3 regions of the Viridibacillus sp. FSL H8-0110 genome follow, and region 3 is predicted to be linked to each of the others. Evidence: riboswitches for the same ligand, from Rfam matches in the RefSeq annotation. Region 3 holds a riboswitch; each other region holds the start of a gene.
What was found. A riboswitch is a leader RNA that binds a small molecule or an ion and turns the genes downstream of it on or off. The one in region 3 is predicted to bind cobalamin.

Region 1 (10,451 bases), 1.2 Mb from region 3:
GGTTGAGCTAAATTTAAAGGCATCTGTTCTACATTTGATAGGTATTCTTCCCATATTTTTAAATTCGTCGTATCTAGTTTGAAATTTTTAAAACCTAAATCATGGTGAGTGGAATGTTGTACCTCCCTTTTCATACATACCAAACGCTCTTTTCCAAGTTCTGATAATAACGGCTTTCTACCAACACTTTTTAAATAATCAATTAGTTTCTTTGTATCTTTTTTAGCTTCACTTGATAATTTCTCTTGTATTTGCTCAAGGTTTTCATTAATTTGCACCAGTATATAACGGAGTGATAGATTACTTTCAATATTGTATCGAACAGTCGCTTCGCCAAACGTCCCTGATCCAGCGAAAAAATCCATCACTATATCATCGTCTTTTAAAGCGACCATACTTAATAATCTTTTTATTAATTTTAAAGGTTTTTTACCGTTTCGATAATCCACAAATCCCTCTTTATCTAAACCGGTTGTTTTAATATCTGCCCAGAAATCACATGGATGTACGGTCAAATAATCATCAGCAAAAAGTATTTTAATACGTGGTGAATCCACAGCTGTATTATAGTGATTATTAATAAAATACAGCTTGTTATTTGGCGTGGTCATAACAAATGCTTGATTTCGATTTGTTTTTCTCTTTTCATCAGCAATAGCTTTGACACTAGCCGCTACTGAAACGGTTCTAATTATTCTCCAAGCATTAGAAAACAAGAATCCTTCAAAATCTTTTTTTTCAATGTTGTTCCTTTTTGCAAATTCAAAAACAGGGACTAATTGAATGTTTGCTAAAATGACATCACTTCTTTTAATGTCCTCTATAGTTCGATCTTCATTATCACGAATCTCTTTTAATTCTTCTATTTCTTTTTTATTTATATTTGTGAGAATTGTTTTATATTCATTATCCCATGTACTTTTAGGGATTCTTATTTTTTCAAATGTAGCATCTCTTTTTTTATAGCAAAGTACATATTCCTTTAATTTAGGAATTTTTCTTTTAACATGCGTCATTTTTACACCTGTTGGTTCAGACATCTTGACAACAATGGTCGTGACAAAATTCTCTTCCCCAAATATCTCATTGCAAATACGTTTTAAATTATCCACTTCATTATCGTCGATGGAGATAAAGATTACCCCTTCATCTGACAATAAGTTACGGGCGATTTTCAATCTCGGATACATCATATTTAACCATTCTGTATGAACTCTTCCGCTAGTCACTGCATTCGATTCTAAACTTTCATTCGTATGTTCTTTATAGTTTTTCATCGGGCCACGGAAGTTATCTTTATAAACAAAATTATTTCCAGTATTGTATGGAGGATCAATATAGATAAGCTTTACTCGATTATGATAACTATTTTGAAGTACTCGCAATACTTCTAAGTTATCCCCTTCAATATAAAGGTTTTTCGTTGTTTCCCAATCTAAACTCCCTGCAATATCAGGTCTTAAGGTTCCTGTCGTTTGCTTTTGGGCTGATTGTATCGCCTCTGTTTTACCATTCCATGTAAAATCAAACCGTTCTTTTTCAGTTTCTATCTGTTCACCTAATATCAATTGAAGCTTAGCAAAATCTATTTTGTTTTCTGTACAAATTTCCGGAAAAAGCTCTTTCATTTTTTCAATATTGTGCTGTACCGTATGAAAAGATTGACCAGCTAGTTTATCCATATAAGCGCACTCCTTTATATATGTAAAACTATACCAATTGTAAAAACTTCTTATTTGATAGTATATTCCCATTATCATAATAACTATTCAATCATTGTTCATTTATTATTTTCTCTATTTGTTGCAATTTTTTGGTATTAGCTAACATTTTGTAAACATATAGGTTAAAATAGTTCTTAAGTACCTTTTCTCCTGACCTTTGTTCTATTTTTATAAAGAATTAATATAAAGGTGGTTGTGTAAATGCTGTTAACAATTGACGAATTAAAAAATACAACGCACGCTACTTATTTATCCGGAAACCTCCAAGAGACTATTAAATTTGGGCATGAGCTAGTTGAAAAAGCTATGTTACAACAAGATAGGATTAGTATTCGTTCTGGCTATATGTACCTTGCAATTTCATACCATGCATTAGCTGATTTAAAAAACGCATTCCACTATATCTTTTTATACGATGAGTACTGTCAACAAAACAAAGAGGATTTGAGTGATCAAGAAAAAGAGAACCTTTATCTTCTTCTATTTTTTCTTTATGAATATAATGAAAACTGGGAAAAAGCAAGAGAAACAATAATTTTAAATATGGACCTATCCAAAAAACTTTATGCTACTGATATGATGTGCAATTGTTTTTGTAATTTAAGCAAGGTAGCTATTGCGGAGCAAAAATTTGACGAAGCACATGAATTTGCTTTGCATGGGTTGGATTTAGCATTATCAAAACATGCCGATATTCCCCAGCTTACGTTCCAGGCATTATGTAACCTTGTTGAGGCATCGTTAAAACTTACTCTACTAAATGATGCTACCAAGTATTTAAGTACATTATCAGCTTGTTTGGATGATTCTAACTCTATTAAGTGGCAAATCCTTTATTATCAATATGTCGGAGAGTTGTATTATTTGAAAGGTCAATTCGAAGTAAGTTATAAAGCAGCAACTACTTGCAAAGAACTAACGTCCAAAGCAGGGAATTTAGCTTCTAAAATAAGAATTATCTCACTGCTAATAGAGCTTTGTGAACGGTTAAATCACTTTGAAGACGGTTATTATTATTACAAAGAATATGTTGATATTTTACAAGAACTGAAACAAGCCGCTATCTATAAAACAACCCTCCAGCTAGAAATTCAACATCGTGTGGCAGCTATTCAAGAACGGTCAAACTTAGATGGCTTAACGAATATTTACAATCGTTATCATTTAGAAAATGTAGCAGCAAAGTGGTTATTAGAAGCAGCAAATGAAAAAACGAATGTTACTTGTCTAGTATTTGATATCGATAAATTCAAATCAATTAACGATCAATACGGACATTTAATTGGCGATGATGTCATCAAGCTAGTCGCAAACACTTGCAAAGAATTGTCCAATCTAGAAACAACCTTCGCAGCTCGTTTTGGTGGTGATGAATTTGTTATTTTACTCCGTCACCTAACATCAACTGAGGTAATGAAATTTGCAAATACTCTTAATCATACATTGGCTGCAATGAAGATACCTATAGAAGATACTATACTAACATTTACAGTTAGTATGGGCATGGCAACAAACCTAAAAGGCGAAATAAATTCTTTCCACGAGATCTTCAAAAATGCCGATATCGCTTTATATAATGCAAAAGAAAATGGACGAAATCAGATTAGGCAGTATGAGTGATCTATTATTAAAGGAATCACTACTTTATACCACTTTTCAAAATAAGGTATACTTAAACTTCTAATTCAGTAATGAGTCAGAAGTTTATTTTTTTATAGAAAGTATTATCTTTTTTAAAGGAGTAAAAAGAATTATGGCAGAACTACTAAAAGATGTTTATAATAAAGCGTTTTTTGAACAATTTTGTAAGAAGGTAACAAGCGTCTATCCAGAATTTAACGAACAGCAGTTCATGACTCTATTATTTGATGAAGAATGGGAACAACGTGAGTTAAAACAACGAACTAGACATATTACTCATACACTAAGAGCTACCTTACCCACTTCTTATCCGGATGCCATTGCTGTACTAAGTCAACTTGTTCCTGATTGCAAAGGTTTTGAGTACTTATTTTTCCCTGATTTTATAGAAGCTTATGGCTTATCAGATTGGGAAACTTCTATTGAAGCATTAAAACTCTTTACACTTACATCCAGCTCCGAATTTGCTGTACGCCCATTTATTGAAAAAGATCCGAAGAAAATGATGTCTATTATGGAAAAATGGGCAAGAGATGAAAATGAGCATGTGCGTAGATTGGCGAGTGAAGGGTGTCGACCGCGTCTTCCGTGGGGTCCTGCTTTGAAGATGTTTAAAAAAGACCCTACATCAATTATCCCTATTTTAGAGTTATTAAAAGCAGATGAAAGTGAATATGTCCGTAAAAGTGTGGCAAATAATTTAAATGATATAACAAAGGATCATCCTGAATTAGTGAAGTCCTTAGGTAAGAGTTGGATGGGTCATAACCCTAAAACAGATTGGATTATCAAACATGCTTGTAGAACCCTACTTAGACAAGCAGACCCGACTACACTCACATTGTTTGGATTCCATAACAATCCTATTGTTAAAATAAATGAGTTTGAACTTTCAACAGATCAACTAGCTATTGGTGAATCATTAACATTTCAGTTCACTTTTGCCAACCCCACTATAGATGCAGCAAAACTTCGGATCGAATATGGCATTGATTTTATGAAAGCAAATGGTATAACAAGAAGAAAGCTCTTTAAGATAACAGAAAATACGTATCTACCTGGAGAATATACTTATACTAGAAGTCATTCTTTTAAACAGTTATCTACTAGAAAACACTATCCAGGTGAACATCGAATAGCCATTGTCATTAATGGAGTAGAAATGGCTGGAATCGAGTTTGTATTGACTGAAGAAAAAAACAACGATAAATAAATTCAATGATTTTATGTTTTTTTCAATTCTTTCATATGCTCATTGTAGATTATTAATACGACAAGCCAACTATACTTTAGGCTCATAATACTTCTTTCTAATAAAGCAAAAACAGACTCTCGAATATGAGAATCTGTTTTTTTGCTCATTTATATATTTAAAAAAGCCTTTAATTCATCCATTTGTTTCGCGGCTTGCTGATAGCCCATATCATAATTTGCTCGCATTTGGGTTAAATCTTTTTCGAAACTATTTAAGGGTGCATCTGGTCTGAAGATAAAGACTCTTCCTTCTTTTTCCAATCGTTCGCAATAATCGAGCGAGGCATTGTAATGATCCACACGCTGTTCCATGCTTTTTACTAAATTGGGATATCGTTTACGAAGGAGCTTCATAACTAATTTACTTTGACGATCTTTTACTTTTCTATAGCCTTTAGGTCGGGTTAACACAAGCACATGCTTTTCAAAACCTTCATCTACTAAATGCTGAATAGGAATTGGATCTGCTAATCCCCCATCATAGTATGGTGTATCATTTATTTTAATCTCTGGAAACAATACAGGGATTGCACAGGTAGCGCGCAGTAACGTACATTCCTTATCCATATCAAGTGCGTCCTTATACTCTATATCCCCTGTATACGCATTTGTTACACCAAACTTTACTGTTCCCTCGAATTGTTGGAATCTATCCCAATCAAATTTATCTAGCTCGTTTGGAATTATATTGTAAGCAAAGTTTAATCCAAATAAACTTCTTTCTCGCAAAAAATTACGAACGCCTATATAGCGTTTGTCATGACGATAATTAACAAGGACGCGAAGTGAACGCTCTTTTTGCTCTGACACATAAGAACAGGCATTAATAGCCCCTGCTGAAATACCGACAACATGTGGCATCATAATCTCTTCATCTAAAAAAGCATCGAGGACACCTGACGTAAATAACGTACGGAATGTTCCGCCCTCAAGTACTAAACTTGTATCCTTCACATTGACCTGCATTAAATCACTCTTTCACTATATTTCTATTATTATTTTATCATATCACTTGCATCTAGAAAAAAGCTAAAACAGTATATTAATGCTTGGATTCAAATTTCTTTTCATCCGCTTTTCTTTAGTTTTATCAACATATGTTAAAATTCATTGTTGTTTTTACATAAAAAATAGAGTTGTACCTAATATATTGGCCAACTCCGATATCTATACCTTTTATCGTGATTTGAATGTTTAAATAAACTCGTTCTTTTGTTAAATTAACGAATAAGATCGTACAGCATATTTTATGTTCCAAGAAGGAGAATAAAATAAGTAATTGCGTACATTGGAAGTGCAATTGAAGTAATTATATACATTGTCATTTCGCCTTTAGAAAGTCTTCTTTTCCACTTAGTTAATTTAAGATGCCTACAATAAATTGCGCTAGAAATGAATATTAATAAGAAAGCTAATTCCATAATGTTCTCTAAAATGGTAATCAAATACTCAACTCCTTTTAGGTATTGCACTAAGAGAACTATTCTATAAAATTTTTCAAAAACCTTTATATTTAGGTAATTTAAACTTCTTTCAATCAAAAACATTTTTAGGCTTTGTTCATCTGTATCAAATGCAATTGTATCACTTTAATAATTTCGAAGATATTTCGTTGCGATCAATTTCTCATTATCTATAGAGATCAAGCCAAATAAGCTTTAAGTTGAATATGCTTCTTAATTAGCCAAAAACAACAATCAAGTTAAACAGATTCAATTATAAAGAAATAGGGCTACCCTCAAAGGCCGGTATTCACCGACTTTCTGGACAGCCCCTTTTCATACTACCGTTACTTCACTTTCACGCTAAGTTTGCTACTTTTATTTCCTGCTAGATCCTTCGCATAAATTGATAGTTTAGTATTTGCTTTTTGTTTTTTGATTTTCACACTGAAATTTCCTTTGCTTGATGCTTTAGCTGAGCCAATTTTTTTATGTTTACTATTGTAGATTGTAATTGTTGCTTTTGCTTCAGTTATACCTTTTACTTTTGTAGTTTTCGATGTGATTTTAGATACTGTTGGTTTTTTTGGTGCAATTTTATCTTTTACAATAATTGTTTTTGATACGCCTTTATTACCTACTGTATCTTTCGTTTTTACGACTAATTTTACGTTTGCTTTTTGTTTTGTAATCTTCAGCGTATAGTTACCTTTGCTACTTGCCTTTGTTGATGTAAGTAGTTTAGAGCCTTTATAAATAGAAACTGTTGCTTTAGCTTCTGTAGTCCCTTTTACAGTAGTTGCTTTGTTTGAAATTGTTCCTACTATAAGTTTTGTTGGTCCAATTTTATCTAGTACAGTAATTGTTTTTGTTACACCAGCATTGCCAGTTTCATCTGTAGTCTTTACTACTAATTTCACATTCGCCTTTTGTGCAGGAATCTTTAACGCGAAAGTTCCTTTATTGTTAGCTTTTGTTGATGTTAGAAGTTTAGTTCCATTGTATATTGAGACTGTTGCATATGCTTCTGTTGTTCCTGTTACTGATGTTGTTTTGTTTGAAATTGTTCCCACTGTAAGTTCAGTTGGGCCCTCAGTATCTGGATTTTCCACTGGTGGATTAGTATCTGGTATTTCACCAGCTGCTAATCTCGCAAATGTTGATTTTCCATTCAATGCGTCTGCTAACGCAATGATTACTTGTTCAGTAGCCATTAAGTTTGTTTTAGAATCTTTAATCATCCATTTAAACGAACCATCTTCTAATTGATAATCATCAATCATTTTTTCAAGAATGTTAACTTTTTTACCGTCTTTTTCATAGCTCCATTTGTCAGCTGTTAAATCTTCTCCAGCTGTAGCTAGTCCCATAATAATACTTGCCATTGAGTTTGAATTATCTACAAAACCATCTTTTTGATATTTTGCATGAATACCATCTACTGCTTTTTTAATAGACTCGTTAATTGTTTCATTGGACTTATCAGTATTATTTAATAACGTTAATGCAGTTAAATTCCAACCTGTTACATCTAAGTCATCAGATGAACCAAATCCAGAGAATAATCCTGAATTATTTTGTTTCTTTAAAATTACTTCTAAATGTTTGGCTTTATCATAGTCTGCATTTGCTAAGCCTAGCGCAATTGATGCCCAAGATTCACCGTATGCTGTGAAAAAACTACCATCAGCCTTTTGTTTGTTTTGTAAATCTTCAACAATGTTGCGTTGTCCAAGATTTGTTGGATCTAATCCTAGAATATATGCACCAATAATAGTACCTGCGTCTTCATTTGAAGTGCTTGAAGTAGCCGCTTTTGGTTTCATCCAATAAGATTGTTCACTAGTAACTTCTGAGCCCTCTGCCCACTTGTAGTTTTTAATATCCATGCCTAGTGCATACATTGCTGATAATGACCAGTAGCCACTGTGGGAACTGATTACTCTAGAACTAATAGTTTGGTTGTTTATAATATAATATTGTTTTGCCTTCTCTAAAGAGTTCACTAGTTTTTCTTTGATTACTTGTGGTGATGTTGTTTGAGAAGTATGGTCTTCATTGTTTACTACCATATTATTTTCAGCTTGAGCTGTAAACGGCGATAATAGTGATAGTAGCATAACAAAAGCTAACACCATACTAGATGAACGTTTTAACATTTGAATTCCTCCGATTTTATTTAGATTTGTTGGATTCGGAATTCGGCTTTTTCATGCTAGTCGACTATTTAACTCTTACTCATATATTAAATGTTGGAAATTAAAAGTTCTTAACAATGAAAAAAGCTATTTCTCCATAGAGAAATAGCATAAATACAAAGAAATATAGGACAACAGTATTGTCTAATATAGATTGTTTTGCCGTAATCTCACTTTATTCCGAAGAGTAGATATACGCTATGAATTAGATAGGTCTCCTGGCTTATGCATCAATTTACTTTAAGGACCTTCCCGTATAAAACAGTGGTATTTCCTTATTTCATCAGCATTTACAGTTGCGGATACAGCTTCGGCATTTCACCGAATTCCCTTTTATGTATGTACTACATCTAATTCTGGCATACAATATTCACTTAATATAAACTTATCATAATATTGGAAATTAATCTATCGCATTTTGATTAGTTTTTGATATTTTACTCATAACACATCAAATAATTATACAAATAAAGAAAGAAACGTATGTATATTTATTTCAAAATTGTATTTATCGATGAATCTTTTAATATGTTAATCACATAATTCCTGTTACACATGTTAAAATTGAATTAATATCCTTTTTAAAAGCATGTATGGTTGAAGGAGGGATGAATTGTTTAATGTTGGAGATATGCTAATAATTATTGTCATTGCTTTAATGATATTAGGTACGATTTCTTTTATGCTATTTATTAGAAGAATCATTATAAATACAACTCCTAAGAATGAATCTACCGAACTAAATGAAAAATTGGATAAGATTATCATGTTATTGGAAAAGCAGTCTAAATAATTATTATTCAAAATACAAAACTAGCTGTTGTATCTAATACTAAATTCAACAGTTAGTTTTTAAGTTCATTTAATCCCGCTTTGATAATAATGGACGATTATTGTACCAAATAACTTCTACTGGAATATCGAAAAATGAAGAAAGCTTTTCACTTGTTAGCATATCGATTGTACTTCCAGAAGCAAATACTTGGCCCTTTTTTAATAATAATGTTTTCTGAAAAACCGGTAGAATTTCTTCAATATGATGTGTGACATAGATTATTGTTGGTCCGCTTTCTAAAGCTGCAATTTCACCAATTGTTTTTAACAATTGTTCTCTAGCTATGAAGTCAAACCCAGTAGCAGGCTCGTCTAATATGAGTAACTCTGGATCATCCATTAAGGCACGACCAATCAATATTCTTTGCTTTTCTCCTTGCGATAAAGTTTGATAATCACGATCGGCGTATTCAATACTCCCTAGTTTTTTCAATATACTTATTGCCTTTTCCCGAATAACCGGTGTTGGCTTTTCATATAGACCAATCGAAGCAAAAGCACCTGAAAGAACGATTTCAAATGCACTATCATTGGGATTTAATTTTTGTTGAAGTCCTGATGATACGAGGCCAATCTTCCTTCTAAGCTCTTCTCCTAAAACGGATTTCCCAAATGTTCTTCCTACTACCTTTAAATCACCCTTTGTCGGAAAATAATAAGAACATAGCATATTCAACAAAGCTGATTTGCCGGCTCCATTTAAACCGTACAATACCCAATGCTCCCCTTTTTCTATTTGCCAATTAATATTTTCTAGAATCCATTGCCCTTCTCGTTTCAAACATACCTCTTTCATATGTAATACCATTTCAAAAACCCCTTTATAGATATTCATTTCATTATAACTGAATATTCACTAAACAAGAGGTTGAGAGTGAGAAAATTGTTAAGAAGTTCTCCAAATAGAAAACCCCTCATGTGGTTAGACAAGAGGGGGGGTTATAGCTATTTTGCAAAAATTTGAGTTCCATATGTTGGATATTGAGCGTTTTTACCTGAAACAACAATACCTATTCCAACTTTTTGATAATTAGGTGATAGTATATTTGCTCTGTGACCAGGGGAATTCATCCAACCATTCATAAAGCTTGTTGCAGTAGAATAACCTGCTGCAATATTCTCACCTGATGCATATGTGTTATAACCTGACCCTTTCAGGAGGTTAGACCAGCTTCCATAAGTTGGACTTGTATGACTAAAATAGCGATTTTTCTCCATATCTAATGAACGAATGATCGCTAGCTTTGTAAGCTTAGGATCTTGTTTTAAAGGTTTCAGTTTCTTTTTTGCACGTTCTTTATTTAAAATAGTAACTATTTGATCTTGCATTTTTTTATTTCCTAAATCAATGTAACTGT
Region 2 (10,451 bases), 1.1 Mb from region 3:
GTTAGTTTCCTAGTTGGGCTCCTGACACTGCGTTTAAAGAGCCATTTCTTTGCCATGTTGACATTGGCGATTTCAGGTTTGTTTTTAGTTGTAGCGGAGAAATGGCGTACTGTTACAAAAGGGAATGACGGCTTTACTTTCAGAGCTCCGGATGTATTCAGAGATCGTGTTATCTTTTATTTCTTCGTCTTAGTCTGTCTTGTTGTCGTATTCCTTGTACTTAGACGATTTGTAAATTCTCCATTAGGAAAAGTACTAATTGCAGTTCGTGAAAACGAACAAAGGACACGATCACTAGGATTTAGAACATTACACTATAAGGTAACGGCTTCAGTTGTAGCTGGTGTTCTTGCTAGTCTGTCAGGATCACTCTATGCAATATCTCTCCGCTTCGTCAATACAAGTGTAATGTCAATGGATATAACATTAGATGCATTGTTAATGACGATAATTGGTGGTGTTGGCACACTTATCGGGCCAATTGTTGGCAGTCTAGTGATTGAAACTGCTCAACATTATCTATCAGGTTTAGCTAATGACTACCCAATTTTTGAACGCTGGATTATCTTCTTTGGGATGCTCTATATTTTAGCAGTCATCTTCTTCCCAAAAGGCATTGTTGGTACTGTATATGTGAAATATTTGACTTGGAAATCGAAGAAAGCCAAACCCCAACTGCCTACGCAATCTGTACCTTTGGTCAAGGATAAGGAGCGATTTGAATGAATATAGGGATTGTAAGTACCGGAATCTATTTACCTAAAAATCGTATGACCTTTGAAGAGATTAGTCAAAAATCGAATATTCCAGTTGATATTGTTAAAACAAAATTGGGGATTATTGAAAAGACGATTGCTGGACACGAAGATCATACAGTGCAAATGGCAGTTTGGGCTGCCAAAAGAGCCTTAGAAAAGACAAATTTATCCCCTCGAGATATTGATGTCATTATTTATATCGGTGAGGAGCATAAAGAATATCCACTGTGGACAGCAGCTATTAAAATCCAAGAAGAAATTGGTGCTTTAAATGCATGGTCATTTGATGTACAGCTTCGATGTGGAACGACGATAATGGCGATGAAAGTTGCAAAAAGCTTAATGCTAGCTAATGAAGATGTTCGTACTATCTTACTTGCAGGAGGATATAGAAATCATGATTTCATCGATTATACAAATGATCGAACACGGTTCATGTATAACTTAGGCGCTGGTGGAGGAGCTATGATTCTACAAAAAGATGTGAAAGAAAATATCGTTCTTGAAAGTGATTTGATAACGGACGGATCTTTTTCAGAAGATGTAGTTGTACCGGTTGGTGGAACAAAAAAACCATTGACCCCTGAATTACTACAAGCAGGTGCATATAAATTAGATGTGCTAGATCCTGAAGGCATGAAGACACGTCTTGAGCAAAAGTCATTGAGTAACTTTTTAAAGGTAATCCGCCAATCTTTATCGAAGAGTGGATATGACGAATCTCAATTGGATTATATTGCTATGCTTCATATGAAAAAGTCAGCACATGATTATGTACTTCATTCACTAGGGCTAGACGAATCACAGTCAATTTATTTATCACATTACGGACATATTGGTCAGATTGATCAAATTTTATCATTAGAGTTAGCTTTAGAAAAAGGGATAATAAAAAACGGAGATATTATCACGCTTGTTAGCGCAGGTATTGGTTATGCATGGGGGGCAGTAACAATTCAATGGGGAACTCATGAGGAGGAGATTGTATGACATTGCAACAAGACGTATTAAAAAAAGTGCTGTTATCTAACGGAGAAACGATAGCTTATCGTGAAAGAGCTGGTGGAGATGAGCTTATAATTCTTGTTCACGGCAATATGACATCTTCAAAACATTGGGATGTACTAATGGAAGAACTTGATGGACGATTTACAATTCTATCACCAGATTTAAGAGGATTCGGTCAATCATCTTATAATAAACGAGTGTCACATATTCGTGACTTTAGCGAAGACTTAAATCTATGGGTAGATGCTCTCGGGTTAAAAGATTTTACTTTAGTAGGTTGGTCTACTGGGGGGGCTGTTGCAATGCAATTTTGTGCAGATTATCTCGGATTATGTAATAAATTAGTCCTACTTGCTTCCGCTTCAACAAGAGGTTATGCATTTTATGCGTCGAATCCGGATGGTTCACCTAATCTATTAAAGAGATTACTTACTCTAGAAGAAGTTGAAAAAGATTCTGTAAAAACTGTACCTATGCAAAATTTATATGATAGTGGGAATCGTGAGGGATTAAAAGCAGTTTGGAATGCGCTTATTTATACGCATAAGCAACCATCAGAACTGCAGTATGAAGCCTATATAGATGATATGTTGACACAGCGTAATCTTGCAGATGTATATCATGTGTTAAATACGTTCAATATTAGTTCTAAGAAGAATGAAGTAAGTCATGGACAAAACGAAGTAGCGAAAATCCAAATACCTACACTAATTATTTATGGTGATCGTGATTACGTAGTACCTGAGACTATGACAAAAGAGATAATAGAAGATTTTGAGGGACGTGCAAAAGTAGTAAAACTGAACGACAGTGGTCATTCACCATTAATAGATGATTTAACACAACTAGTTAATCAGATTGAACTATTTATATAATGGAGGAATTGGAATGAGATTACAAAATAAAGTGGCAATGATTACGGGTGGAGCTAGTGGAATTGGTTTAGCAGCAGTAAAACGATTTGCAGAAGAAGGAGCAATAGTTATTATTGCGGATTACAACGAAGAAGCCGGATATAAAGTTGAAGCCAAATACCTTGAAAATGACTATGATGTAGCTTTCTATCCTATCAATGTAACTAAACGTGAGAGTGTCAATAATGTAATTGCAAAAGTGATTAACAAATATAATAAGATTGATATTTTAGTAAATAATGCGGGTATTACAAATGATGCAATGCTTTCAAAAATGACGGAAGAACAGTTTGATCAAGTAATCGATGTAAATTTAAAAGGTGTTTTCAATTGTACTCAAGCAGTTACGCCATCTATGGTAGCACAAGGCTATGGGAAAATTATTAACACATCATCGGTCAGCGGTGTCTACGGCAATGTTGGTCAAACAAATTATGCAGCTACAAAAGCAGCTATTGTTGGGATGACTAAAACTTGGGCAAAAGAACTAGGTAGAAAAGGAATTAATGTCAATGCAGTTGCACCAGGTTTTACTAGAACACCAATGGTTGAAAAAATGCCATCTAAAGTATTAGAGAAAATGGAATCCATCGTTTCTTTACAACGTTTAGCGGCTCCAAAAGATATTGCCAATGCTTACCTATTTTTAGCTTCAGAAGAAGCAAGCTATATTACAGGCCATGTATTACAGGTTGATGGTGGAATTATGATGTAAGGGGGAGAAGTTATGCATAGTGAGCAATCATGGATATTAAAAAGAGCTGCCATTACCCCCAAAAAAACATCGTTGATTGATATTGCTACTAACAGAAGCTGGTCCTATAAACAATTGGGCTATGAAGTGAAAAAGTGGGTTATGTTTCTAAAAAACTGCAGTCTACAAAAAGGTGATCGGGTCGCCGTGATTGCGGAAAATAGAATTGATCTATTTGCCGTTCTTTTTGCATGTGCCATCGGTGGTTACATCTATGTTCCCTTAAACTGGAGATTAAGTCATTCAGAACTTGACTATATTCTTGACGATTGTACACCAGCCTTAATACTATATGAAGATCAATTTATGAAGCTTATTGCTAATAACCCACATATGAAAGCATACCCAATTACAATAGAGATTTTAGCAGAGCACTTCGATGTACCAACAAATAATTGGAATTCGAAAGACGCATGGTTAATGATATATACTGGTGGGACAACTGGAAAGCCAAAGGGTGTAATCTTATCATATGATGCGGTAAATTGGAATGCCTTCAATACTATTATTAGTTGGAATATTAGTAGTGATGATTGCACATTAAATTATATGCCATTATTTCATACGGGAGGCTTGAATGCATTATCAATTCCGATATTAATGGCTGGAGGTACAGTTGTAATAGGAAATAAATTCAATCCTCAAGAAGCAATCCAGTCATTGAATACTTACAGCACAACAATTTCGTTATTTGTCCCGACAATGTATCAATCTATGATTGATACAGAAGAATTCAAGAAAACAAGTTTTCCTAGTATAAAAGTATTTTTATCAGGTGGAGCTCCATGTCCCATCACTGTGCATAAAACCTTCTTACAAAAGGGAGTACCATTTAAAGAGGGTTATGGATTAACCGAAGCTGGTCCCAATAATTTTGTTATTCAACCAGAGGAGGCCGCAATAAAACTAGGATCTGTTGGAAAGTGTATGCAATTTAATGAAGTTAAAATTCAAGCTCCGAATGGTAGAGAATGCGGACGTGATGAAGTAGGAGAACTATATATTAAAGGAAAGCATATGTTCAGCGAATATTGGAAGAATCCACAAGAGACAGCTAAAACTATTATTAATGGATGGCTTCGTACTGGTGATTTAGCGAAGATGGATCTGGACGGAGATATTTATATCGTAGGACGAGTAAAAGAAATGATTATTTCAGGGGGGGAAAATGTCTATCCTCAAGAGGTGGAACAATGTATTATTACTCATCCAAAGGTGAAAGAGGTCGCAGTTATAGGAATTGCTGATTGTCACTGGGGTGAAATCGTTACGGCTTTTATCGTATCTGATGATGCATTTAATAATGTTAAAGAAATTCAAGACCTTTGTAGAAGTCATCTAGGTAGTTATAAAATCCCTCGGAATATTTATTTTATCCCTGAACTACCAAAAACACATGTAGGGAAAATTGATAAAAAGAAACTTCAAACGATTCAAATGTAAACGGTCTGTTGGGTTATTAACGGGTTCGGAATTGAGGAGCAAAAATGTAAATAACCATTAAAAAAGGGGTGCAATTAGCACCTCTTTATCATCTATTTTAGGGATTAAATTAGACCTAAATTGGTTATCTTTTGATAATCTCATTATTGCACTGAATTGTCTTTAATGCTTCCTGAAGTTTTTCCACTACCCTTGATAAAGCTAATATTGAATTTGTTGTATCGAATTCTTCAATATCCAAGGAATGATTTGCATTTTGGACAATCTCTATCTTTAAATTTGAGTTACTTAATTTTTCAATTTTATTTGAATTGAAATGATAAAATAAACGAAGTGCTAATTTCACTTTAATAGAAATCGGCACTTCGTTTATTCGCTTTACGTTATCGTGTCACTTTTGAATCCAAAATTGATACTCTAATTAGTTTTAGTACTCTAAAAGCGAACCAGTTATTTATAATCAGGTTATTTTTTCTTGTTAAGCATAAATGTGGAATTTTCCACTTTAGGTGTAAGGCAATGTAACGTTTACAACCAGCAACGATATGTGTAACTGCAAAAAAAAACGCGCAATTTTTGTGGTAAAACTTTTGTATAAAATTAAGTCTTTAAATTGATATAGCTTTAAGTAGTAATAACGAATATACTTTATATTAGGAAAACTTTTTTTATTTCCACAAAAAAATTACATATAGTATTGGAATAGGTGTGTTCGTTTAATAGCGAATACTTAATAGGGAAGTCGGTGAAAATCCGACATGGTCCCGCCGCTGTAAGGGTGAGCCTCATGCAAATAAGTCACTGGAATATCCGGGAAGACGCATTGGAGCGATGAACCTAAGTCAGAAGACCTGCCTGTTCTAAAAATGCTGTTAACCTACGGGAGATAGGGAGGTGTTGGAGTGCTAGGAGATAAATTTGATCTAAAACTATGAGCATTTCTAACCTTTTTAATTGGGTTAGGAATGCTTTTTTGTATTTCAGTATTTTTAATAGTTTAAATTCTAAAAATGAAGGTGATTAAACATGTTTATTAAACAAAGTAAGATACTACGGAATTTTCTTGTTCTACTAGTAATTCTCGCGAGTTTTATTACTGGGTGTAGTAACAAAGCAAAAGAACAAGATAATGCGTCTGTTAAAGATCAATCAAAAGTTGTTACATTTTCCATGACTGGAGATATAGGCGACTTAAATCCACATACATATTTTCCAAATGAGTTTTTCTCCCAAGCTATGGTATATGAGTCACTTGTTTACTACGGGAAGGGAGGGGAAATTCAACCTTGGTTAGCAGAAAGCTGGAATATTTCGAAAGATGGCAAAGAATATGTATTCCATCTGAGAAAAGATGTTGAGTTTTCTGATGGTTCGAAGTTTAATGCAGCAATTGTAAAGAAAAACTTCGATACAATTTTAGATAATCGCAAACAACATGAATGGGTAGAGTTAATCAACCAAATCAAAAATACAGAAGCATTGGATGAATATACTTTTAAACTTACATTGAACAATTCTTATTATCCAACGCTTCAAGAATTAACTTACATAAGGCCTTTGAGGTTTGTTGGAGAAGCTGCTTTTCCTGACAGCCAAGACACATTTAAAGATGGACTTAAATCTCAGATTGGTACAGGTCCGTGGGTACTTAGCGAATATAAGAAGAATGAGTATGCGGTTTTTAAAAGAAATGAAAAGTATTGGGGTACTAAACCTAAAGTAGAAAAGGTAGTTGTCAAAGTCATTACAGACGGAGAATCTAGAGTATTAGCTTTTGAGAAAAACGAACTTGATTTTATTTTTGGTAATGGGGTCATTAGTCAGGATTCTTTCCAGTTTTTAAAGGATTCAGGGAAATATGAAACTAAATTATCAGAGCCTACTGCTACAAGAACGTTACTATTTAACACAAACAAAGAAGCAACTAAAGATCATAAAGTGCGTTTAGCACTCAATTATGCTTTCAATAAACAGGCAGCAATCGATAATATTTTTTATGGTATGGAAAAAAAGGCAGATACACTGTTCCCACCTGTATTGGATTACACAAAGATTGATATAAATCCATATGACTATGATATTGCGAAAGCAGAACAGTTATTAGATGAAGCAGGCTGGAAAAAAGTAGAGGGTAAAGCGTTTAGAGAAAAAGATGGAAAAGAGCTGCAACTGGAATTCTTATTTAATAGTACTGATAACATCCAAAAGTCGATTGCTGAATTTGTACAAGGTGATTTTAGAAAACTAGGAATTGATATTAAGTTAACTAGTCAGGAAACGAATACTTTCTGGACAACTGCATTCCAAGGTAATTACGATATATTATTTACATCAACATGGGCCGTACCTTTTGACCCGCATTCTTATTTAGCCTCAATTACTACAGATTCGGAAAATGGTGGTCCAGATTATACTGCATTATTGGGATTACCAGAAAAGAAGGAAATAGACGAGAAAATTAAAAAAGTACTTTTAACTACAGATGAAAAAGAAAGAAAAATGATGTATACAGATATTTTATCAACATTACATGATCAAGCAGTATACTTACCGATATCTTACCAATCAAATGTAGCTGTATATCACAAGAATATTAGCGGATTAGATTTTTTACCTCAAGAAGCTGAGGTACCTTTAACTACAATTGATGTTAAATGAAGCAAGAATTATTAATAATAACTTAAGGAGTGCTACATGAGTTGGTTTTTAGTTAAACGTCTCTCAAGTCTAATTCCAATATTATTAGGAATCTCCATTATTACTTTTATTTTATTGCACTTAATTCCTGGAGACCCAGCAGTAGCTTATTTAAGATTGTCGAATATTCCCCCAACCGACGTGGCTGTGACTGACTTGCGACTCGAACTCGGATTAGATAACCCTTTATATATTCAGTATTTTGATTGGTTGGTGAAGGTGATTCAACTGGATTTGGGGATCTCTTATCTGTCCAAAAATGCAGTCTCGGACGAAATTTTGTTGCATCTAGTACCTACAATTCAGCTAACAATTACTGCGCTTTTCTTTATTGTAGTTATTAGCTTACCAATTGGAGTGCTTTCGGCTATCTACAAAGGAAAATGGATAGATCAATTTAGTAGAATAATAGCTTTTGTTAGTGTTTCAATGCCTACATTTTGGTTTGGTTTTCTCTTGATTTATTTTTTATCCGTAAAGTTAGACTTTTTCCCTGTTTTGGGTAGGGGGACACTAGCGCATTTAGTCCTTCCTTCCTTAACACTTGCTTTTGGCTATATCGGCACGTATATACGATTACTTCGAGCTAGTGTGCTAGAAAATTTGAATGAGCCGTTTGTTGTATATGCTAGAGCGAGAGGTTTGCGGCAAAGGCAAATTATTAGTAGGCATGTTTTAAAAAAATCCATCCTACCTGTAGTAACCGCACTTGGTATGAGTTTTGGGAATATGTTAGGCGGAGCAGTAATTGTTGAAACGATTTTCGCTTGGCCAGGCATGGGACAATTGTTCGTCTCCTCTATTTTAAATCAGGATTATCCTATGATTCAGGGCTGTGTATTGTTTATGAGTGTAATTTTCGTGTTCTGTAATCTCCTTGTGGATGTTACTTATTCCTTCCTGGATCCACGTATACGATTGGAGGAAGGGAAATGAAATTAAATATAAAGATGCAACGAACGCTACTAAATCATAAGCTCATGATAATTAGTAGTATCATTATTTTAGGTATGATTGGGGTTGCACTCTTTGCTTCTTTTTTGGCTCCTAATGACCCAAACCTTGTTGATATCGCTCAAAAACTACAAGGTCCTTCATCTCAGTTTCCCTTAGGAACGGATCATCTAGGGAGATGTATATTATCGCGATTAATCTTTGGAACTCAGACCTCTCTGGGTACAGCTATCCTTGTTATGGGATTCATGATGATTATTAGTGTTCCACTTGGCATAATTGCGGGCTTTATAGGTGGTAAGGTAGATTATCTATTTATGAGAATCTGTGACATTCTAATGGCATTCCCAAGTTTTCTGCTTTCATTGGCATTAGTAGGGATTTTGGGACCAGGTCTTTTTAATTTGATCTTAGCAATGGTTCTTGTTCAATGGGTTTTTTATGCTCGTGTCATTCGAGGAATGGTACTCAGTGTTAGGGAACAAAACTATATAGTAGCAGCCAAAATATGCGGTACACCAAAGTTTGTTATTATAATGAAACATATTTTACCCGCTATCATTTCTCAAGTTGTTGTTTTAGTTTTTATGGACATTGGAGGAGTTATTTTAGCTATTTCTAGTCTTTCATTTTTAGGTCTTGGAATTCAACCACCAGAGGCAGAGTGGGGCATGATGATTAATGATAGTAAGTCATTTTTTAGAAATTATCCTTCCTTGATGTTGTACCCTGGGATAATGATCTTCATTGTAGTTATTGCCTTTAATTTGTTTGGTGAAGCTTTGAAAGATGCTTTAGACATGAAAAGGGCTGGAGGGGGCGTAGAATGAGGCATCAACCGATTTTGACTGTAAATAATTTGAATATATCTGTTTCAACACCTCTTGAAGTGGTTCATCCGGTACGTGATGTTAATTTTGCGCTCCAGTCCGGGAAAGTGTTAGGTATTGTTGGAGAAAGTGGATCAGGGAAAACGTTAACGTGTATGTCTTTATTAAGACTTTTACCTGAAAATGTAAAAGTTGAGTTTGGAAGTATTAATTATAGAAATCAAAACCTTTTAGAATGTTCAGCAGAAGACATTAGGAAAGTACGGGGAAATGATATTGCTATGATCATGCAAAATCCTATGATCGCCTTTAATCCTGTAAGAACAATTGAAAGTCATTTTATTGAAACAATTAGAACGCATTTACCTATTACAAAGCGACTAGCGAGAAAAGTAGCTGTAGAATATCTTGAAAAAACGGACCTTCCTAATCCAAAGGCAGTATTAAAGCAATATCCATTTCAGTTAAGTGGTGGAATGCTGCAACGAGTAATGATTGCGATTACCATGTCTTTAAAACCATCTATCCTCATTGCAGATGAACCGACTACTGCCTTAGATGCGACAAATCAACTTCAAGTTTTGAAACAATTGGATAAGTTAAAGAAAGAATATAATACAGGTATTTTATTAGTAACCCACGATTTAGGGGTGATTGCTCAATTGGCCGATGAAGTAGCTGTGATGTATGGTGGCTATATCGTTGAGAAGGCACCAGTGTTGAAGTTATTCAATCAACCAATGCACCCATATACTCGAGTCTTGTTAGAGTCAAGGCTTGGATTAACACGAAAAAAGATACAAAGTGTTAGCCCTTTAAGTACATATTCAAAAAATAACGATAAAAAATGTCCATTTCTAGATAGGTGTGAAGAAGCAAATCATTCGTGTATAAGTTACAATCTTGAGTATAGAGAGTATGAAAAAGATCATTTTGTACGCTGTGTAAAGATACATGAAAGTGTAGGTAATTGAAGAATGAGTTTACTAGTATTGAAAAATATAAAAAAATCATTCTTTCTCAAGAACTCGGTTTTTGAGAAACGTAGATCGATAGAAGCGGTTAAGGATATCTCACTTACTTTGGAACAGGG
Region 3 (10,451 bases):
TTTTCATTCGCTGTTAATGTTGGGAACTCTTTAATGTCGTTCCCCATATTGATTTCGAAAGGAGTCCAAAAGTTACCTAGCATCTTTTTATATTTTGGATATGCCCAGCTAAAACGAACATCATCCCAGTTTAATATATTTGAAGAGCTCCCGTTTACAATACCTGTCGAACGGTTTGGAGCTGTTTTATCCATTAATTTTCGTTTTTCTAGTTTTGTCATCGTTAGTTCCTCCTAGCTTGCACATGATTCACATTCTAATAATTCAACCGACGTTGAGCGAACGTAGTATGTCGTTTTAATGCCTAGTTTCCAAGCATTTAAGTGCAATTCTAATAATTCTTTAGCCTTTACCGTGTTTTGTACATATATATTCAACGAAATACCTTGGTCAATATGACGAGCACGTGCTGCGTTTTGTTTTAAAGTCCAATTTTGATCAATAAAGTAAGCAGATTTGTAATACCAAGTTGTTTCTTGGTTCAAATCAGGAACAGTTACCGGGATCTTATAATCCTTTTTCTCTTCAGAATACGATTTTTGGAAAATTGGATCGATACTCGCCGTACTTCCTGCAATAATTGATGTTGATGAGTTCGGCGCAATAGCCATTACATAGCCGTTACGCATACCATTTTCAGCAACTGCTTGTTGTAATGTAGCCCACTTTTCGCCTTTATATTGGCGCTTTGTGAAGTATTCTCCTGTTTGCCAGTCCGAACCTTCAAATAATGGATATTGACCTTTTTCTTTTGCTAATTCCATTGATGCTTGTATTGTTAAATAAGCAATTTGCTCGTAAAGCTTGTCCGCAAATTCTACAGACTCTTCAGATTCCCATGCAATACTCTTCAGTGCCAATAAGTGATGCCAACCGAATGTACCAAGACCAATACCACGATAACGTGCATTTGTACGTTCTGCCTGAGGAACAGGAATACGATTTAAGTCGATAACATTATCTAACATACGCACTTGAATTGGGATTAATCTTTCTAAAGCTTCAGCAGGTACAGCTCGTCCAAGATTGATAGATGATAAGTTACATACAACGAAATCTCCAGGTTTGCGGCGCGTTACAATAACATCATCTTCTAATGTAATTGATTCGAACTTAGTAGCGCTCATGTTTTGGAAAATTTCCGTACATAAATTACTTGAGTAAATCATACCTTCATGCTTATTTGGGTTTTTACGGTTTACTTCATCACGGTAGAACATGAACGGCACACCAGTTTCTAATTGGCTACGCATAATACGTTTCATGATATCAATTGCTGGTACAGCTTCACGCGTTAATATTGGGTTCGCTAAGCAAGCTTCGTATTTCTCTCGGAATGATCCTTGTCCACGTTTTTCGTCATAGTAATCTTCTAGATTAAAGCCCATTACTTCGCGAATTTCATGCGGGTCAAATAAGTACCAATCTTCACGTGCTTCAACAGCCTCCATGAAAATATCAGGTAAACTAACGCCTGTGAAAATATCATGTGCGCGCATACGTTCATCACCGTTATTTAATTTCAAATCAAGGAATGGGAATATATCTTTATGCCAAATATCAAGATAAATAGCAATCGCGCCTTGGCGTTGACCTAATTGATCTACTGATACTGCTGTATTATTCAATTGTTTAATCCAAGGAACAACACCACTTGAAGCTCCTTTGAAGCCACGAATAGATGATCCACGACTACGTACTTTCCCCATATAGACACCGATACCACCGCCAAATTTCGAAAGTGTCGCAACATCAGTATTTGAATCATAAATACTTTGTAAACTGTCATCTACTGTATCGATAAAGCAACTTGATAATTGACCATGCGTTTTACCTGCATTTGATAATGTAGGAGTAGCAGTCGTCATATATAAATTACTCATTGCCCAGTAAGACTCTTTAATTTTCGCAAGGCGATCTGTTTTTTCATTTTGCATAAGTGTCATCGCTATAATCATCCAACGCTCTTGGGGCAATTCAATTGGTGTTTTGTCATAATCTCGCGTAACATAACGGTCCAATAATGTTTTCAATCCGATATATGTAAAGATTTCATCTCGTTTAGGTTCAAGCATTAGACCAATTTCTTCAAGTTCCTGTTTTGTATATGATTTTGTTAAAGCTGGATCATATAAACCTTTTTCGACAAGCTTCTCAACTTGTATAGCAAATGCTGTGTATACCTGTCCTACTTCTAATTGGCGTACTGTAGATGCTTCTCTATAAACACCCGCCAATAATAAGCGAGCTGCAACGAATGTCCAATATGTGTCTTCTTCATCTAAAAAGCTTAACGCTTCTAAGCTCATCGCCTTTGTCCATTCAGCGTCAGTTCCTTCTGGATTCTTATTTTCCCAGCGTTCAGACTTTCTAATAAGCTGGCTAATTTCTTCTCTACCAAACTCTTCCTCTAATTGAGATAATAATATTGCTCTTTCATATGTCATTAATTGGACCATATTGTCGTCTCCTTTTTTACAAATATAAAAAGCGATGAATCTGCCTTCTTCGGCAGAGCCATCGCTCTAGGTTTTAAAATTGGAAGCAGGCGAAATCACAACAAAAAAATACTTTTGTAATCAAAAGTAAATTGTTCAATGTAAAGTCTCTCGCTTCAACTCCTCAACCCCCGAAGAAAGTGTCGTCATGCGAAAAAGGCAGGTCTACTGGCTCATGCATCATCCAATTGTCATCCTTCCCAAGCATTGCTCAGTGGTTAATTGACAGTTGTCCGCATTCACAGTTGCGGGGACAGCTTCGGTTTCTCTTCCGAATTCCCTTTTAAACCGTATATGGTACCTTTTTTCGCTCACATACTATATATTGTGTTTTATTGATTAATCTAATCTAACATATTGTGTTCCTATCAGACAAGTAGAATCGTAAAATTAAAGTAAATGAAAGCAAAAGACCTACGAAAAATGTTTTATAATTTCCTATAAAGTCTATTTTATTTTTACAAAACAGTAGGTTAGGATTGTTTTTAAGTATGAAAATAATAAAAAACTACCCAAAATTATATTTTAGGTAGCCAAAGAACTATTTTATTAAAGATTAGTCGTCTTCATACTCTTTTTCGAAATCAAGAATGGCACCAGTCTTAGCGTCAATTTCTAATTCGTATTCATACATGCCATCTTTTACTTCAATTTCATAAACGCCATCTTCTTCATCTAATTCAATTTTAGTAATTGTTCCTTTTGCTTTTGTTAAAGCAATTTGAGAAGCTTTTTGCTCACCGATGAAAGTTGTTGTTGGATTTGGTACTTTTGTAATTCTTTCTTTATCTGTAATCATAGCTTTCCCAGTTACTGCATCGACATCGATATCATATTCATAATCAGCAGTTAAAATCTCAAATTCATATACGCCATCTTCACGGTCATATCCTGCTTTTTTTACTGTACCATTAACATTTTGTAAAGCAATTTCTTTGGCTTTTGTAATGCCTATTACTTTTGCAGGTGTTGAAGGATTTGCTGAATCGCCAGTGTTAGGAGTATTTGGTTTAGTAGTTGTGATTACATCGTCAGCTACTTCTGATTCTTTTTTAAGGATTTTCCCTGTTTTTGCATCGATTTCAAAATCATATTCTGTTGTACCATTAATAATTTCGATTTCGTATACGCCATCACTTTTATCTAGTTTGGCTTTTTGTACAGTACCACCAACATTATTTAAAGCTATTTGCTTCGCTTTCTCTAAACCAATCACTTTTCCAGTTACTACTTTTTTTGAAATTCTCTCTTTTTCTTTTTTCACAATTTTCCCTGTGTACGCATTGATATCAAAATCGTATTCATATCCAGCTCTAATGATTTCAATTTCGTAAATACCATCTTCACGATCTAACTTCGCTTTTTTTACAGAGCCCTTAACCGATTTCAATGCTATTTCTTTCGCTTTTGCTAAACCAATTACTTTTTTATTATTTACTGAATTAGAAACTTTTGTAGTCTCTGTTTTCTTCTCTAGTAACTTTCCCGTTTTAGCATCTAATGTTAATTCGTATTCTTTACTTTTGCCTCGCACATCAATTTCATATACTTGAACACCTTTTTCTTTGTCCAACTCTACTTTGTATACTGTACCTTTTACGTAGCTAAGTGCTTTTTTCGTAATTTCTTCTGACGATAAAATTTTACCTGAGTTAGTTTGAATGCCCGCTGCCGCAACTACTCCAGATACTGCAAGTGACCCCGTAATTGCTAATGCTGTAATCATTTTTTTCATAATTAAGTTCCTCCTCTTTGTTGATACTTATACTTTACACAATGAAAATGAAAGAATAAGGAGAATAAGATTAGAATTTGATGAGAAATTATTAATCCCACGTAATGGATAACACTTTGCCGGAAATAGCATGGATTTGAAATACTGCATCTTTGTCGTTACCTTCAATCTCCACTAAATAATATCCGCCATCACTCGTATCGTAAAAAGAAATTTCTTCTACAGTTCCATTCAGTTTTTTCTTAGCAATAGTAATCACTTGTTCCTTAGATAAAAGTGAAGAATCTTGCTCTGCATCTGCTTGAATTTCTGATAAAACTTCCCCATTAATTGCATCTATTAATAAGTTAATATGCTCTTTACCATTTACTACTTCTATTTGGAATACGGGGTCTTCCTTATTTGTATTGAGTGAGATTTTTTTTATATTCCCGTCATATTGTTCTTTTATAATTTTTCGTATTTCAGTTTCTGGTAGATATTTTATTTTTTCTTTAACAGCTGTTTTTTTCTGCTTCATCAATAAGATTTTGCCTGATTCAGCATCAACTTCGAGTTGATAAAGCTTGCTATTTCTTTGAAGCTGCACTCGATATTGATCGTTTATAGTAAGGAAAGAGATAATTTCCCCTCCATACATCGTTTCAATATTATTATAAATTTCCTCAGTTGTAAGAGGTGTTTCTTTCGTTAGTTTATTCCAAATCATGATACTAAGAATCGTCGCAATAATGATGAGTGTCACAATGAATAGTATTGATAGCTTTTCGCGAATGCGCATATCATCGTTCCCCCTCATTACTATTTTCAAATCGCAAGACGATTGTAGTTCCTTCACCTAGCGTACTTAATACAGTAATATTAATTGCTAAACGCTCAGCAAGCTCATGTGCAATAGCTAGTCCTAAACCCGTACCACCGGTTTTGCGATTGCGATCCTCACTAACACGATAAAAACGATCAAATAAATGTGGAATATTCTCTTGGGCAATGCCTTGACCAAAATCTTGAATGCGAACGACTAATTGCGATCCCTCTTTTGCTATGCTTACATTAATTTCACGTTCACTATAATGGCGTGCATTTTCTAAGAAAATAAAGAATAGCTGTTTAATTTTTTGTTCATCCGTTTTCGATATAACTGGACCTTTACCTAGTAAGTTAAATTCTCTGCCATAAGCTTGATGCATTTGATGTAATGTATCCTCTAATACTTTATAAATATCAACTGATTCAATGGATAATGGTGATTGTTCTTTATTTTTGGCTAATTCAAGCATTTGTTGAATCATTTCATTCATACGAATGGATTCACTTAAAATTGCTTGTACCGCTTCATTTGCAACTTCTTTATTATCAAAACCACGTCTCTTCAATAGACGAGCATAACTCTCAACTACAGTTAAAGGTGTCTTTAATTCATGAGATGCATTCGAAACGAAATGCTCTTGCTTACGAAAGTTTTGCTCCAACTGGCACATCATCTCATTAAATGTACGACTCATTTCAGCCATTTCATCTCTGCCTTCATTTTCTACATTTATTTTTTCGAAGGTTCCTGACTTTTGGCTTTCCTGCATCGTTGCAATTAGCCGATGAATTGGTTTAGTAACGATACGCCCTAGCGTCATACTTGAGAGCACAATAGGAATTGTCGCAATAATTGTTACACCAAGTAAGACAAGACGTAACAACTCTAAATTTCGCGCTACATCCTTCATGGACTGTAGCATTTGTATGTGTACAACAGAACCGTCAACCCAAATTGCAGGCATACTCATTGATAACACTGGGATACCTTCGTATTTTTCCACTGAATATCGTTTATGCCCATCAATATTGGGATGATAATCCTCAATACCTTCAGTAGATTGTACCGTAACGAGTGATTTACCATTATTATCAACGGCTCTTATTGCACCTCTTGGAGGGATATATGCGCGTAATATAGTAGCTGGGTCATTTACTTTACTTGTCTGGCTAATAGACGTTACAAGTTCTGTTGACTCAGATAATAGTTGATTATACTCTGTGTCATAGGCCATTTTTTCATATAAGAAGTAAATTCCAACCATCGTAAGTACAAGGATAATCAACATAACAAGCGACGAGAAAACATGAATTTTAGTCTTAAGCTTCATTCACCTGCTCCTTTAATACATAACCGACACCACGGACTGTTTGAATAAGTGGTTGTTTACTGCCTTTATCCACCTTCTGACGAATGTAACGAATATAAACATCTACGACATTCGTATCCCCGTAATAATCAAACCCCCATACAGCATCTAAAATTTGCTCTCGTGAAAGAACTTGTTTTGGATTTTTAATTAAATAGAGTAGTAATTCATACTCCCTGGGTGTTAAATCAATTAATTTCCCATTTCTTTTTACTTCACGCGTCTGTTCATGTATAGACAAGTCTGCATACTCATGGAAAAACTCATCTTGTTCTACAGTAACTTCCATTTGCTGAGGTTTAAAACGGAGTGCCGCTCGAATTCGTGCTAGTAATTCATCTATTTCAAAAGGTTTTGTCATGTAATCGTTAGCGCCAAGATCCAGTCCAGCCACTTTATCTTCAACATCACCTTTTGCAGTAAGCATAATAACAGGTGTATTAAATTCTGTTGCACGAATTCGCTTCAATACATCCAGCCCGTTCAAACCTGGAAGCATAATATCCAGTAGTAGGAGATCCCATTGCTGTTCACGGTATAAAATAAGTCCATCTGTTCCTGTATGGGCAATTCCCGTTTCATAACCTTCAAATTCTAATTCCAGTTGTAACACTCGTGCAATTTTTTCCTCATCTTCTATGATTAATATGCGCTCAGCCATTATTCTCACCAACCGTTTTTTATTTCCATAGTATCATGTCATTATGAAAATTCCATGAGAAGGACTATACGTTATACAAATTTCCCAAATAAAAAGAGCCTACCTTTTTTAAAAGGTAGACTCACTTTTCATTAAAACACGATAATTGCTAATACAATCGCTAAAATAATTCGATAGATGGCAAATGGTGTTAATTTTATTTTGTCGATAAGTTTTAAGAAGAATTTAATCGATAATAGTGCAAAAACAAAGGCACTAACGAATCCTACTGCGTAAAATCCAATATGGTCCATCGACATGTACTCCCAGTTTTTCAAAACAGATACTAAGCTAGCCCCTGCCATAATTGGCACTGCCATGATAAATGTAAAATCCGCTGCCGTTTTATGATCTAACCCTAATAATACCCCACCTGAAATGGTCGCACCTGAGCGTGAAAATCCTGGCCATAATGATAAACATTGTACTAAACCAATCTTTAATGCTTGACCATATGAAATTTTATCTAAAGTAGTAACTGTCGGTCTTTTCGGCCCGAATTTATCTGCAACAATCATTAAAATCGCGCCAGCTACTAAGCTGAAAATAACCGGTTTTACTCCAAATAGATAGTCATCGATATAATCTTTGAACGCAAATCCTAAAATAACTGCAGGTAACATTCCTACAATAACATGTATTAAGTTAAATTTACGATTTGCTGGTTGACCTTTAATTTTATAAAGTCCTACTAAACTTAATAATCGTTTCCACATGACTACGACGACCGCTAAAATAGAGCCTAACTGTACGACGATTTTAAATGTATTAGCAGAATACATTCCTAAAAATTCTTCGGTTTTTAACCACATATCATCTACAATGATCATATGTCCTGTAGATGACACTGGTGCAAACTCCGTCATACCTTCTACTAAGCCCAGTATAAGAGCCTTTAATAATTCAATAAAGTCCATAGTATCTCCTTATTCTTTTAATAATTGAAATGCCGAATCCTCACGCCATTTCTAGCTAAACTATCATACCACAATATACCTCGTTTAACTTTTACCATTATGTTAAAAATCACTTACAAAACTCTACGTCTACAACCCACATTTCTGAACGACTATTCGTCCGAATTGGTGGTCCCCAAAATCCGAACCCTGATGACACGATTGTATGCGTTGCTACCTTCAGTTTATAACCATAATCGTGTTCGAATGTTTTTCGTGTAATGTATTGATTCGGCCACATTTGTCCTAAATGTGTATGTCCAGATAAATGTACATCTACACCAAGCTTACTTGGTGTTTCAATATCCGTAGGCGTATGGTCCATTACAATCCAAGGTAACTTGTGATCAACGGTTGTTGCTAACGTTTCTAGCGAAGCTCGATCCGCATTAGTTTTGTCTTCTCTTCCTGTAACATAAAACGAATCTGCCACTAGAATTGTTTCATCTTGTAAAATGTTTACGCCAGATTCAGCCATTTCATGAACAAATAATGGAATTTTACGTCCATAATATTCATGATTACCTAAAACGCCATATACACCATATGTACTTTTCAATTGCTTCATCACTTCACTCATCCCATACTCCACATACCAAATGGGATCATCATCAACTAAATCTCCAACTAGAAAGACAACATCTGGTTTTGCTTCATTAGACAATTTCACAAAACGTTCTAAATGGGTTTTATTCGATAAAATGCCTAAGTGAAAGTCTGAGCCTATAACCATTCTTAATGGCTTTTGTACTGGATTAGCTTTTTGAATTTTAATCGTAAGATTTCTTACAACTGGTGAGTACGCCATATAGCTACCGAAAGCTACAATGATGAGTAATAATACGGCAACAACATAACCCACCCATTTTAGTGTGCCTGGCAAAAGCCATACAAGTAAATTCGCGATTGGGAATAACAACAAACCATACTGAATAACAATCATCCAATAGCTCCCAATAATTTTAAATATACGTAGTTTATGATGAATGCGTTCAATCATAATGCTATAAGCCATTATTGCCCAAATCACTCCAAAAACGACTGGTCCCTCAAAAGAAAAAGTCACATGGAGCCATGTATAGACATTCCAGCCTAAATAAAAAACTATTGAATTATATAGTAGAAACGCGATTAAGCCAAACCCAATTCTTTTACCCATAAAACCCCTCCTTATTCCTGTTAGTATAGCATTTCACTCTAGAAACGACTTGTTAGAAGCATAACTAGTAATTTCTACGTCTCTGGTCTTAGTTGAAAATGCATTTCAAGGCCGTTTGTCCAAAAACAATCCTAGCGTAATATAAAGGTACAAACGAAGGGAGGCACTAACTTATGAAAAAAGTCGGGTTATTTATCATCGGCGTCATCGCCGCTATCACCATTTTATGTTCACTTGGAGCTATGGCAGGATTGGCTATTTCAGCAGCCATCCTATATGCAGGTATTCACTTCTACTTAAAGAGTGAATCAACATTCGCAAAAATCATCTGGGCTCTTGTTGCAATCGCAGGTTTACTAACAGCTGTAGCGAATATCCCTAGCTTTATCGGTTTAATCGCAATCGTTGCACTTTGGTATATTATTCGAAAATGGGACGGTAAAGAAACAACACAAATCATCACTGCAAAAACAGATGATCCATTCACAAATTTTGAAAACCAATGGGATGAATTAACGAAATAAGGAGGAAATTAAAAATGGCAAACTTACTACAACGTTTAAAATATACTCTTGAGGCCGACTTACATTCAGTATTTGATAAAAAGGAAGCTAAAAACCCTATTGCTATGCTAAATCAGTATATCCGTGAAGCAGAAAAGCAAACAGAGCAAACTGGTAAATGGTTAGAACGCCAAGCATCTCTAAAAAAAGAACTTGAAAACGAACTAGCAGTAGCAATCGAAATGTTCATTAAGCGCCAAAAGCAAGCCGAACTGGCGAAGCTAAGTGGCGAAGAAGATTTAATCGGCTTTGCAGAACAAGAAATGTCTGCTTATGCAAACCGACAAATCGTATTAAAAGACAGCATTAACAAAGCAACTGAAGAATTATTTGGCTTGGAACGCAAATACGAAGAAATGAAACATAAAATTAAAGATATGAAAGTCCGTCAGCTCCAATTAATGGGGAAAGAAAATGTCACGCGTGCCCATAATCAGATGGATCGTGTTCTAAATCCAGAAACAAACGGTCAAGTCGGTAAACGTTTAGAAACTTTCGAATCTATGGAAGCTTATATTGAGCGTCTAGGGCAAAAAATTGATCAAGAGCACGAAATCTCATCTATGGAGCAACGACTAGCAATGTTAGAAAAAAATGCGCCACAACCGATTGCAATTAATGAAGAAAAATTAAGCTAATACTAGACTTCTTTGGAAGGCC

Region 1: another riboswitch for cobalamin. It lies ahead of MHH98_RS14275 (Ig-like domain-containing protein); the one in region 3 lies ahead of MHH98_RS19875 (ribonucleoside-diphosphate reductase subunit alpha).
Region 2: another riboswitch for cobalamin. It lies ahead of nikA (nickel ABC transporter substrate-binding protein); the one in region 3 lies ahead of MHH98_RS19875 (ribonucleoside-diphosphate reductase subunit alpha).

Annotation. Positions count from the first base shown of each region.
Region 1 covers NZ_JBBOPJ010000001.1:2,843,382-2,853,832, forward strand. The annotation lists gene MHH98_RS14255 (DNA methyltransferase) at 1-1,760, opposite strand, end outside; gene MHH98_RS14260 (GGDEF domain-containing protein) at 1,926-3,344, shown strand; gene MHH98_RS14265 (DNA alkylation repair protein) at 3,478-4,578, shown strand; gene MHH98_RS14270 (patatin-like phospholipase family protein) at 4,728-5,585, opposite strand; gene MHH98_RS14275 (Ig-like domain-containing protein) at 6,409-8,220, opposite strand; cobalamin riboswitch at 8,450-8,628, opposite strand; gene MHH98_RS14280 (DUF4083 family protein) at 8,873-9,052, shown strand; gene MHH98_RS14285 (ABC transporter ATP-binding protein) at 9,122-9,901, opposite strand; gene MHH98_RS14290 (CAP domain-containing protein) at 10,039-10,451, opposite strand, start outside.
Region 2 covers NZ_JBBOPJ010000001.1:2,927,235-2,937,685, reverse strand. The annotation lists gene MHH98_RS14720 (branched-chain amino acid ABC transporter permease) at 1-726, shown strand, start outside; gene MHH98_RS14715 (3-oxoacyl-ACP synthase) at 723-1,748, shown strand; gene phaZ (intracellular short-chain-length polyhydroxyalkanoate depolymerase) at 1,745-2,641, shown strand; gene fabG (3-oxoacyl-ACP reductase FabG) at 2,655-3,395, shown strand; gene MHH98_RS14700 (class I adenylate-forming enzyme family protein) at 3,408-4,877, shown strand; partial or broken gene MHH98_RS14695 (hypothetical protein) at 5,002-5,199, opposite strand; cobalamin riboswitch at 5,565-5,750, shown strand; gene nikA (nickel ABC transporter substrate-binding protein) at 5,904-7,535, shown strand; gene nikB (nickel ABC transporter permease) at 7,572-8,510, shown strand; gene nikC (nickel transporter permease) at 8,507-9,358, shown strand; gene MHH98_RS14675 (ABC transporter ATP-binding protein) at 9,355-10,332, shown strand; gene MHH98_RS14670 (ABC transporter ATP-binding protein) at 10,336-10,451, shown strand, end outside.
Region 3 covers NZ_JBBOPJ010000001.1:4,014,501-4,024,951, forward strand. The annotation lists gene MHH98_RS19870 (ribonucleotide-diphosphate reductase subunit beta) at 1-221, opposite strand, end outside; gene MHH98_RS19875 (ribonucleoside-diphosphate reductase subunit alpha) at 234-2,459, opposite strand; cobalamin riboswitch at 2,640-2,818, opposite strand; gene MHH98_RS19880 (PepSY domain-containing protein) at 3,055-4,233, opposite strand; gene MHH98_RS19885 (PepSY domain-containing protein) at 4,325-5,014, opposite strand; gene MHH98_RS19890 (ATP-binding protein) at 5,016-6,374, opposite strand; gene MHH98_RS19895 (response regulator transcription factor) at 6,364-7,074, opposite strand; gene MHH98_RS19900 (undecaprenyl-diphosphate phosphatase) at 7,206-8,030, opposite strand; gene MHH98_RS19905 (metallophosphoesterase) at 8,140-9,228, opposite strand; gene MHH98_RS19910 (lmo0954 family membrane protein) at 9,402-9,752, shown strand; gene MHH98_RS19915 (PspA/IM30 family protein) at 9,767-10,429, shown strand.